4 regions of the Streptomyces sp. NPDC048288 genome follow, and region 2 is predicted to be linked to each of the others. Evidence: riboswitches for the same ligand, from Rfam matches in the RefSeq annotation. Region 2 holds a riboswitch; each other region holds the start of a gene.

Evidence for each region. Region 2 has a riboswitch for cyclic di-AMP ahead of ACGFZS_RS43305 (transglycosylase family protein). Riboswitches for the same ligand answer to the same signal wherever they lie in the genome.
Region 1: linked by a shared signal. The riboswitch ahead of ACGFZS_RS46085 (M23 family metallopeptidase) and the one ahead of ACGFZS_RS43305 (transglycosylase family protein) in region 2 are both predicted to bind cyclic di-AMP.
Region 3: linked by a shared signal. The riboswitch ahead of ACGFZS_RS26415 (peptidoglycan DD-metalloendopeptidase family protein) and the one ahead of ACGFZS_RS43305 (transglycosylase family protein) in region 2 are both predicted to bind cyclic di-AMP.
Region 4: linked by a shared signal. The riboswitch ahead of ACGFZS_RS14440 (transglycosylase SLT domain-containing protein) and the one ahead of ACGFZS_RS43305 (transglycosylase family protein) in region 2 are both predicted to bind cyclic di-AMP.

The regions. Positions count from the first base shown of each region.
Region 1 is NZ_JBICZD010000021.1:54,188-56,381, reverse strand. It holds gene ACGFZS_RS46090 (GntR family transcriptional regulator) at 1-465, opposite strand, end outside; gene ACGFZS_RS46085 (M23 family metallopeptidase) at 663-1,418, opposite strand; cyclic di-AMP (ydaO/yuaA leader) riboswitch at 1,431-1,594, opposite strand; gene ACGFZS_RS46080 (M16 family metallopeptidase) at 1,797-2,194, opposite strand, start outside.
Region 2 is NZ_JBICZD010000017.1:63,837-66,030, reverse strand. It holds gene ACGFZS_RS43305 (transglycosylase family protein) at 280-966, opposite strand; cyclic di-AMP (ydaO/yuaA leader) riboswitch at 971-1,171, opposite strand; gene ACGFZS_RS43300 (transglycosylase family protein) at 1,369-2,194, opposite strand, start outside.
Region 3 is NZ_JBICZD010000007.1:343,268-345,461, reverse strand. It holds gene ACGFZS_RS26415 (peptidoglycan DD-metalloendopeptidase family protein) at 109-1,056, opposite strand; cyclic di-AMP (ydaO/yuaA leader) riboswitch at 1,062-1,222, opposite strand; gene ACGFZS_RS26410 (alpha-galactosidase) at 1,541-2,194, opposite strand, start outside.
Region 4 is NZ_JBICZD010000003.1:673,203-675,396, forward strand. It holds gene ACGFZS_RS14435 (polyprenyl synthetase family protein) at 1-3, opposite strand, end outside; cyclic di-AMP (ydaO/yuaA leader) riboswitch at 1,081-1,276, shown strand; gene ACGFZS_RS14440 (transglycosylase SLT domain-containing protein) at 1,282-1,779, shown strand; gene ACGFZS_RS14445 (HAD family hydrolase) at 1,875-2,194, opposite strand, start outside.

The sequences.
Region 1 (2,194 bases), on a different contig from region 2:
GGCGATCTTGTGCCGCAGCTGGGTGAGGGTCGAGGTCAGGGCGTGGCTGCCGGTGGCCTGGGCGAGCGTCTCGTGGAACCAGCCGCCCAGCGAGCGCAGGTCCTCGCTGCTGCCCCGCCGGGCCCGCTCCTGGCCCAGCCTGACGAGTCCGCGCAACACCTTCAGGTGGGCCTCGGTGCGGCGCTGGGCGGCCCGGGAGGCGCCCAGCGGCTCCAGCAGCAGGCGCATCTCCAGCAGGTCGGCGGCCTCCTGCTCGCTCGGTTCGGCGACGCACGCGCCCGCGTGCCGGCGCGTGACCACGAAGCCCTCGGCCTCCAGCGTGCGCAGGGCCTCGCGGACGGGGACGCGCGAGACGCCGTAGCGGCGGGCCAGGAGTTCCTCGGTGAGCCGGCTGCCGCGCTCGTAGACACCCGCGACGATGTCGTCCCGGATCGCCGTGCATACCGAGTGCGCCGGAATACGCATGACCGACCTCCGTCTTAATCCCCGTGAAACGCCGCCGAGTGGCGCCCGTTCCGTGACTCTATTGCAATGAGCGGGAATTTCCGACGGGGGGCCGGATTCCATGGATATATTTTGGACAGCAAGGGCGCGAAAACGGCGAAAGCCCCGGCTCGGGAGCCGGGGCTTCGGAAGATCTCGCGGTGCTCACACCGTCCGCGTCAGACGTTCACGCCGTGCTTGCGGAGGTAGGCGACCGGATCGACGTCCGAGCCGTACTCGGGGGTCGTGCGGGCCTCGAAGTGGAGGTGCGGGCCGGTCGTGTTGCCCGTGGACCCGGAGAGACCGATCTGCTGGCCCGGGGTGACCTTCTGGCCCACCGAGACGCCGATGGACGACAGGTGGCCGTACTGGGTGTACATGCCGTCGGCCATCTTGATGACGATCTGGTTGCCGTAGGCCCCGCCCCAGCCGGTGGAGACGACCGTGCCGGTGCCGACCGCGTGCACGACCGTGCCACTGGCGGCGTGGAAGTCGATGCCGGTGTGGGCACCCGAGGACCACAGGGAGCCGCCGGTCTTGTAGCCGGTGGAGACGTACGAGTCGGAGATCGGCGCGACGAAGGCGTTGAGCCGCTTGCGCTCGGCCTCCCGCGCGGCGCGCGCCTTGGCCGCGCGCTCCTTCTTGACCTCCGCGACGGCCTTCTTGCGCGCGGCCTCCTCGGCGGCCTTGCGGTCGGCGGCGGCCTGCTGCGCGGCGGCCTGGGCGTCGATCTGGTCGGCGACCGTGTCGCTGACCGTGATGACCGGGGTGAGGCCGGTCTGCTCGACGGAGTTCTCGGCGGCGAGCGCCGGGGCTGCGGAGACGGTGCCGATGACACCGGTGGTGGTGAGAGCCGCGATACCGGCGGCCTGCGCGGTGGTGCGCTTCACCCGGCCGGGACGACGGTGCTTCCCGGAGGCGCACATGAACGCCATGTAGAGGCTGGTCCTTTCCTTCCCTCTCGCCTACCGGGTTAGCTGACGGGTTCGGAGCAGGAAGGTCTCCTACGGGCCCCCTCGCGGCTCGCGCGGGCGCCCGATTCACCCCAGGGACGACGTGGGTCCCCGGCTCCCCTGGCTCGCGCCGTACGGGGACTCGGCGATGGCTGTCCGGTGCCGCGGGCGCGGCGCACTGCCTGACGGACAGCCCGGAAGAACCTATGAGGGCGGGCTCTCAATGCCCAAACGGATCACGTTTTTTGTAGCGCATCCCACAGGGCAGACAGGCAACCTCCGCCCCAATTCGGACATTTAAGGGCCCTGGTGACACCACGGTCACCAGGGCCCTCGCACGCGCGCGTGTCCGCCGTCCGGCTACTCGGCGGCGACGACCGTGACGGTGCCGATCCCGAGGGCCTCGACGGGCTCCTTGATCTGTGCCGCGTCACCGACGAGGACGGTCACCAGACGGTCCACCGGGAAGGCGTTCACGACGGCCGCGGTGGCCTCCACGGTGCCGGTGGCGGCCAGTTGCCGGTAGAGCGTGGCCTGGAAGTCGTCGGGCAGGTGCTGATCGACCTGGTCGGCCAGGGTGCCCGCGACGGCCGCCGCCGTCTCGTACTTGAGCGGCGCCACGCCGACGAGGTTCTGCACGGCCACATCGCGCTCGGCGTCCGTCAGGCCCTCGGCGGCGAGGGTGCGCAGCACCGTCCACAGGTCCTGGAGGGCGGGACCGGTGTTCGGGGTGTCCACGGAGCCGCTGATGGCGAGCA
Region 2 (2,194 bases):
CGCCCCGGGGCCGTCGGCCGTCGACCGACCGTCCCGTGGACAAGGACAGACGGTATCTATTGTTCACCCTCGGAACAAAGGGGGGCCGGATGAAGAACGGGAGAAGAACCGGCCAAAGAGAAACCCCGCCCCGGTGCGTACGGGGGAAAACGCACCGAGACGGGGGCCCGTGGGGGACGGGGGTGACCCTCACGTGGTCCCCACTATGAGGACCACGGTTGTGAGAGGGCTGTGGTTCAGCTGGGCGCCCCGTATTTCTTGCGGGGCTCCGCCTGTGTCCTACTTCAGGTGCAGCTGCTGGCCGGGGTAGATGAAGTCGGCGTCGTCGACGATGTCCTTGTTCAGCTTGAACAGCGCCTGCCAGCCGCCCTTGACCTTGTGCTTCTCGGCGATCGAGCTGAGGGTGTCGCCCTTGACGACCTTGTACTCGCCGTCGCCCTTCTTGACCTTCTTGCCGGTCGGGGTGGTGACGGTCTTCTTGGCGGCCGGACGCTCGGCGGAGCGGGAGGCGGCCTGGGTGTCGGTCGAGCGGGTGCTGGTGCTGGTGCTGCCGCTCGACGAGTTGGAGGAGCCGGTGCTGCCGCCCGTGTAGGCGGCGCTGGACAGGCCCGTGCCGCAGACCGGCCAGGCGCCCTTGCCCTGCGCGGCGAGGACCTTCTCGGCGATCGTGATCTGCTGCGCCTTGGTGGCCTGGTTGGCCTGCGCGGCGTAGGCGGTGCCGCCGTACGCGGCCCAGGTCGAGGCGGAGAACTGCAGGCCGCCGTAGTAGCCGTTGCCGGTGTTGATGGACCAGTTGCCGCCGGACTCGCACTGGGCGACGGTGTCCCACTCGGAGGCGGTGGCGGCGGAGGCGCTGCCGGCCGCCATCAGCGGGGCGGCGACGGCGACGCCGGTGACCCCGGCGACGGCGATGGCGCGGACGGCCTTGGACGGACGGCGGTGCTTGCCCTTGCCGGAAAACAGCATGGATCGATCCCCTCACCGACGCCTGCGAGGTGAGCTGTCGGGTTCGGGCCGGTTGAGTTGCCCGGCCGCACACCTGTCTGTCGGTGCGCGGCTTCACCCCGAGCCGGTTCCGGCGGCCTTTCGGCCATGAGGCCCCTGAGGGCTCAACTGCCGGACCCGGCACTTACCTTGGGTCCCCCGCTCCTGCCTACGGCGCTTGACGCGACGACTGTTCCCGGACGGCCGCTGGCAGGACTCGGCGTTGCGACGGCCGGGGCTCGTGGTGACGAGCGGCCTTGACCGTAAACAGGGCATCAGGTGAATTTCAAAGATGATCAGGGCTTCTGAGACTCATCCCACACTTTCACCAAACCGGACATTCAACTCGAAGCGGGGCGTCAACTCCCGCTGCTTTTCGCCCGATTAGCTGCTGAGTTTCAGGGTCTGACCGGGGGCGATGGCGTTCGGGTCGGCGCCGATGTCCGCCTTGTTCGCGGCGTAGAGCGCGCGCCATCCGCCGTCGAGGTCAAGGGAGTCGGCGATGGAGGCGAGGGTGTCGCCATCCCGGACGGTGTAGGTGCCGCTGTCGCGGGAGGCGTGACGGCCGGAGGAGGCGGCTTCCTGACCGTTTGTCGCGCTTTCGTCCGCCGAGCCGCCGCGGTGCTTGCCGCCGGTGCTCGCGGTACCCGTGTCGACCAGGCTCCAAGAGCCGCCGGTCTGCCACGAATTGTCCGAGTCGTCACTCTGGGGCACGACGGGGTTCTCGTCGGCCTTCGAGGTGTCGGACTTGGAGGATTCCGACTTGTCCGTCTTGGTGGATTTGCTCGGGGTGTCCGTCTTGGAGTCGCCGCTCGCGCTCGCGCTCGGGGAAGGAGTGGCGGAGGCGTCCCCGGAGTCAGTGCCGTCCGAGGAGGAGTCGGAGCCCGAGGAGGAGGAGTCCGACAGCCCGGAGGACGAGTCCGACGAGTCGGAGGAACCGGACGAATCATCCGATCCGTCACCACCCGGGTCGACGTTCACCGAGGCGTCGTCCGACGAGAGCCCGGCGAGCAGGGCACAGGTCCGCCAGGGCTTGGTGCCCTGGTCGGCGAGGATCTTCTCGGCGACCGCGATCTGCTGCGAACGGCTCGCCAGGTCGGGCGTGGTGGCGTACTGCGTGCCGCCGTACGTGTCCCAGTCGTCCTGCGACATCTGCAGGCCGCCGTAGTAGCCGTTGCCGGTGTCCATGCTCCAGGAGCCGCCGCTCTCG
Region 3 (2,194 bases), on a different contig from region 2:
GTCGATGCCCTGAACACTCCCGCCACGAGAACGCAACGTGCCGAAGGCCGGACCCGGGGATCGGGGGTCCGGCCTTCGGAGTGTGCGGCAGGGCGGCGGGGCGTCGGATCAGCCGACGGCGAGACCCTTGGAGCGGAGGTAGGCGACCGGGTCCACGTCCGAGCCGTAGTCGGGGGTGGTGCGGATCTCGAAGTGCAGGTGCGGGCCGGTCACGTTGCCGGTCGCGCCGGAGAGGCCGACCTGCTGGCCCGCGGTCACGGTCTGGCCGACCGAGACGGAGAGGGCGGAGAGGTGGCCGTACTGCGCGTAGTAGCCGTCGGCGAGCCGGATGACGACCTGGTTGCCGTAGGAGCCGCCCCAGCCGGCCGTGACGACCGTGCCGGCGCCGACGGCCTTGACCGGGGTACCGGTCGGGACGACGAAGTCGACGCCCGTGTGGTAACCGCTGGACCACATGCCGCCGGCCACGTGGTAGCCGGTGCCGACGGTGGCACCGACGACCGGGAGGCTGAAGCCGGAGGCGTTCGCCGCGGAGGCGTCCGCGGAGGACGACGAAGAGGACGAAGGGGATGAAGAAGACGGCGCGGGCGACGAGGAGTCGGAGGCCCGCGCCTCGGACCGGTAGCCGGAGTCCGTGGTGTCGTCCGTCGTCGTGGCGCGGCGGCCGTCGAGCGTGAGCTTGAGACCCGGGTGGATCAGCGAGGGGTTGTCGCCGACGGCCTGCCGGTTGTCGGCGTAGAGCCGGTGCCAGCCGCCGCTGACGTTCTGGTCACGCGCGATCTTCGAGAGATAATCGCCGGGGACCACCGTGTAGGTGCGGTGCGCGGAATGCGCGGCGGCGGACTTCCGTACGGCCGCCGTCTTCTTCATTGCCGACTTCTGGACGCCCGGCAGCGACTGCGCGGCCTTTTCGGGAACGGACTGCGCGGTGGCCGCGTGGGCGCCGGCGGCCCCCATGAGCGGCAGCGCCAGCGCGGCGCCGCCGGTTCCGGCGACGGCCATCGAGCGGGTGAATCGCTGGGCCTTGGGACGGCGGTGCTTACCCTTCGCGGGCATGGCGCGTTTCCTCTCCGGCGCCTGCGGGGTGAGCTGTCGGGTTCGGGCTGGAGCTGCCCGGCCACACGGGAACGCGTGACTACACCCCTAGCCGTCCCGGGAACCGGAACAGGCGGTCATACCTGGTGGGTCCCCCGCTCCTGCCGGGCACGGGTGAGTGTGTGTGGGGACTCCGGACGGCGGCAGGATTCGGCGTTCCGTCCGGATGCGTGGCGAACGTAAGCGAGCAGGACGCACCCGGACAAGCGACTGGTTCCCTCTGTCCGAGTTTCGCTTGATCCGTTACGGGACATCACGGTCACCCTCCGTGAATTCCATCGGCCCGCGTTTATCAATTCCTCAGCGAAAGCCGAGAATTACGTGAACATGACGCGCGACGGACGGTCACGAATATGACGCTCCTCACGCACTCGCCCATCACTCCCCTTTATTCCAGAGCGAGTTGGAATGAAGGGGAGCGAAGACGCCAATTCGGACAGAAGACTCAGATGCGTCGCAGCCGGAGAACCGTCGCATCCAGGTCGCCCTTCAGGCCGGTGCGCAGACCGTGGTGCAACAGAACGGCACCCCGGTGCACTTCGCCCGTTTCGCGGCATTCGTACGACGCGGTCGGGTCGAGCCCCCGCAGCCGCAGCGCCGGCGCCGGCTCGCCGTAGCTCTGCGCCTGGAGCCAGGCGAGGACGACCGTCTCGTCGCCGAGGGTGTACTGCACGGCGCTGAGCCCGCCGGTCGGCGGCCGCAGCCGGAACTGGTCGCCGCGCTGCACCAGCGGCCGGATCTCCTTGTAGAGCTCCACCCAGCGGCCGGCCTCGGCGAGCTCCTCCTCGGTCCACTGCGAGAGGTCGCCGCCGACGCCGAGCGCACCGGCCATGGAGCTGACGAACCGGAAACGCAGCGAGCTGACCCGGCCGTTGAGCTGGTGGTTCGGGCTGTCGGTGACCCAGGCGGACATCACCCGCGCGGGGTGGATCTGGCTGAAGCCGTGCTGGATGGCGAGCCGGTCCAGCGGGTCGGTGTTGTCGGAGGTCCACACCTCGTCGGTACGGCTCATGATGCCGAGGTCGATCCGGCCGCCACCGCCGGAGCAGGACTCGATGGCGACGTTCGGGTGGGCCGCGCGGATCCGGTCGAGCAGGGC
Region 4 (2,194 bases), on a different contig from region 2:
CACGAGGGGTCTCCTGTCTGCTGGTGTCCACTGGCGGTTACACGGTTTGTCGATAGGTCGCTGCCATCACTCAAGTCAGCGTATCCGGTCAGGTTTCGATCACCGAGGGCGCCCACCGTTACACCCCGGGCGCTATCGGATCACGACCGGTATGTTTTTGATCAGCTGATACGACCTGACATCCACTGACTTAACAGGAAGTGCTGGCGGTTGTCCCGAACCGCGGCATAGGCCGTGTCCCTGAGCGGCACCGCCGGGTCCGGGTCGGGCGGGTCCGGGTCCGGGTCGGGCGGGTCCGGCGGCAGAGTCGCGTCGGGGAGCGACCGCACCTCCTCCGGGCGACATCACCTGCCCGGGGGTACCCCTTCCGCCACCGGCGGAAGCCGACGGGCACACATCATGCCCGCCCGGGCCCCCTCCCGCGTTCACGGGACGGCCCACGAGGACCTCCGCACGGACGAGACCGACGCCACCTTCGGCACCTCCCACCACCGCGGACACTTCACCATGACAACGACCGGCCCCGCAGCGGGGGTTCCGCCTCATGGCGGACACGCACGCGCCGGAGGGGACCGGCCCACCACTCGGCACGACGTGACCAGGATCACGCACCCGCCGAGAGCGACCCTTCCCTTCATCGGGCGCGAGCGACCGGGGCATTCACCCCTAAAGTCCGAAATCATCCGCAATGCAAAAAGTCAGACTACATGCGAAATCACCCGTGACGCGGGTCACTTTCTCACCCCTAAAGGGGCATTTCGCACGAATGAGAATGGGTCCACTTTCGGCCCGACCCAGAGATGAGCGGATTCCAGGAAATCCCTCATGTCCGATTTGACTTAATTGCGGGTTCGTGAAGTAGGTCACGCGGGGTCAGATGCCACATATCACGTAAGGCGACCCTTCCTTCCCTTTCCCTGTGGGCGAGTTGAGGGTTGGCAACCGCAAAGGATCAAGCACCCCATACGTCGCAGATCAAGGTCAATCAGTTCTTTATGTGAATCTGACACTTGTTCCGGACATGTGCTCTCGCATACGTTCCCGCTCGCCGGGCGGACGCCGAATCCTGCCGCCGCCCGTCGTGACCCATTGACGAGTCCATTCGCACGGCAGGAGCGGGGGAACCAGGTAAGCCGCCGTACCGGGCGACCGACGTCATCGACGGACGTCGTACCGGAACGGCTAGGGGTGAAGTCGCCTCGCCTTCGGGCGGTGCGGCCGGGCACTCCCCGGGCCCGAACCCGACAGCTCACCTCGCAGGCGACGGAGAGGAACTTCGCCATGTCTGCTGCCGCTCAGAACCGCCGTCCCCGCCGTAACCGCATCGTCCGCGCGCTCGCCGCCGTCGGCACCGGCGCCGCCGTACTCGCCCTCCCGCTCATCGGGGCGACCGCCGCCTCGGCCGCCGTCGCCTCCGCCCCCACCGCCACGACGCCCTCGACGACCCTTGCCGGGTACCCGAACAACCTCGACGGCTGGATCCGGGAGTCGCTCGCGATCATGGCGGAGAGGCACATCCCGGGCACCTACAACGGCATCTACCGCAACGTGATTCGCGAGTCCTCCGGCAACCCGCAGGCGATCAACCTCTGGGACTCCAACGCGGCCAAGGGCATCCCGTCCAAGGGCCTGCTCCAGGTGATCGACCCGACGTTCAAGACCTACCACGTGGTCGGCACGTCGTTCGACATCTACGACCCGGTCGCGAACATCACCGCCGCCTGCAACTACGCCGCCGCGCGGTACGGCTCGATCGACAACGTCCACGGCGCCTACTGATCACCGAGGTTTGAGGCGGCCCGAGCCGCTTAATGGCGTCCGACGGCCTTATGGCCTCATGACGTCATGACCTCGTGGCCGTATGGGCAACAGCGTTACGGGAACAGTCCTTCGAGGACGACGGCGATTCCGTCGTCCTCGTTCGACAAGGTGATCCGGTCGGCCACCGCCTTGAGTTCGGGGTGGGCGTTGGCCATCGCCACCCCGTAGGCCGCCCAGTCGAACATGGGGATGTCGTTGGGCATGTCCCCGAAGGCGATGGCCTGTTCGGGGCTCAGTCCCAGATGGTCGGCGGCCAGCGCCAGCCCCGTCGCCTTGGTCACCCCGCACGGCTGGAGTTCGACGGTTCCCGGCCCCGACATGGTGACCGTGGCGAGCGACCCGACCACCGCGCGGGCGGTCGCCGCCAGCTCGT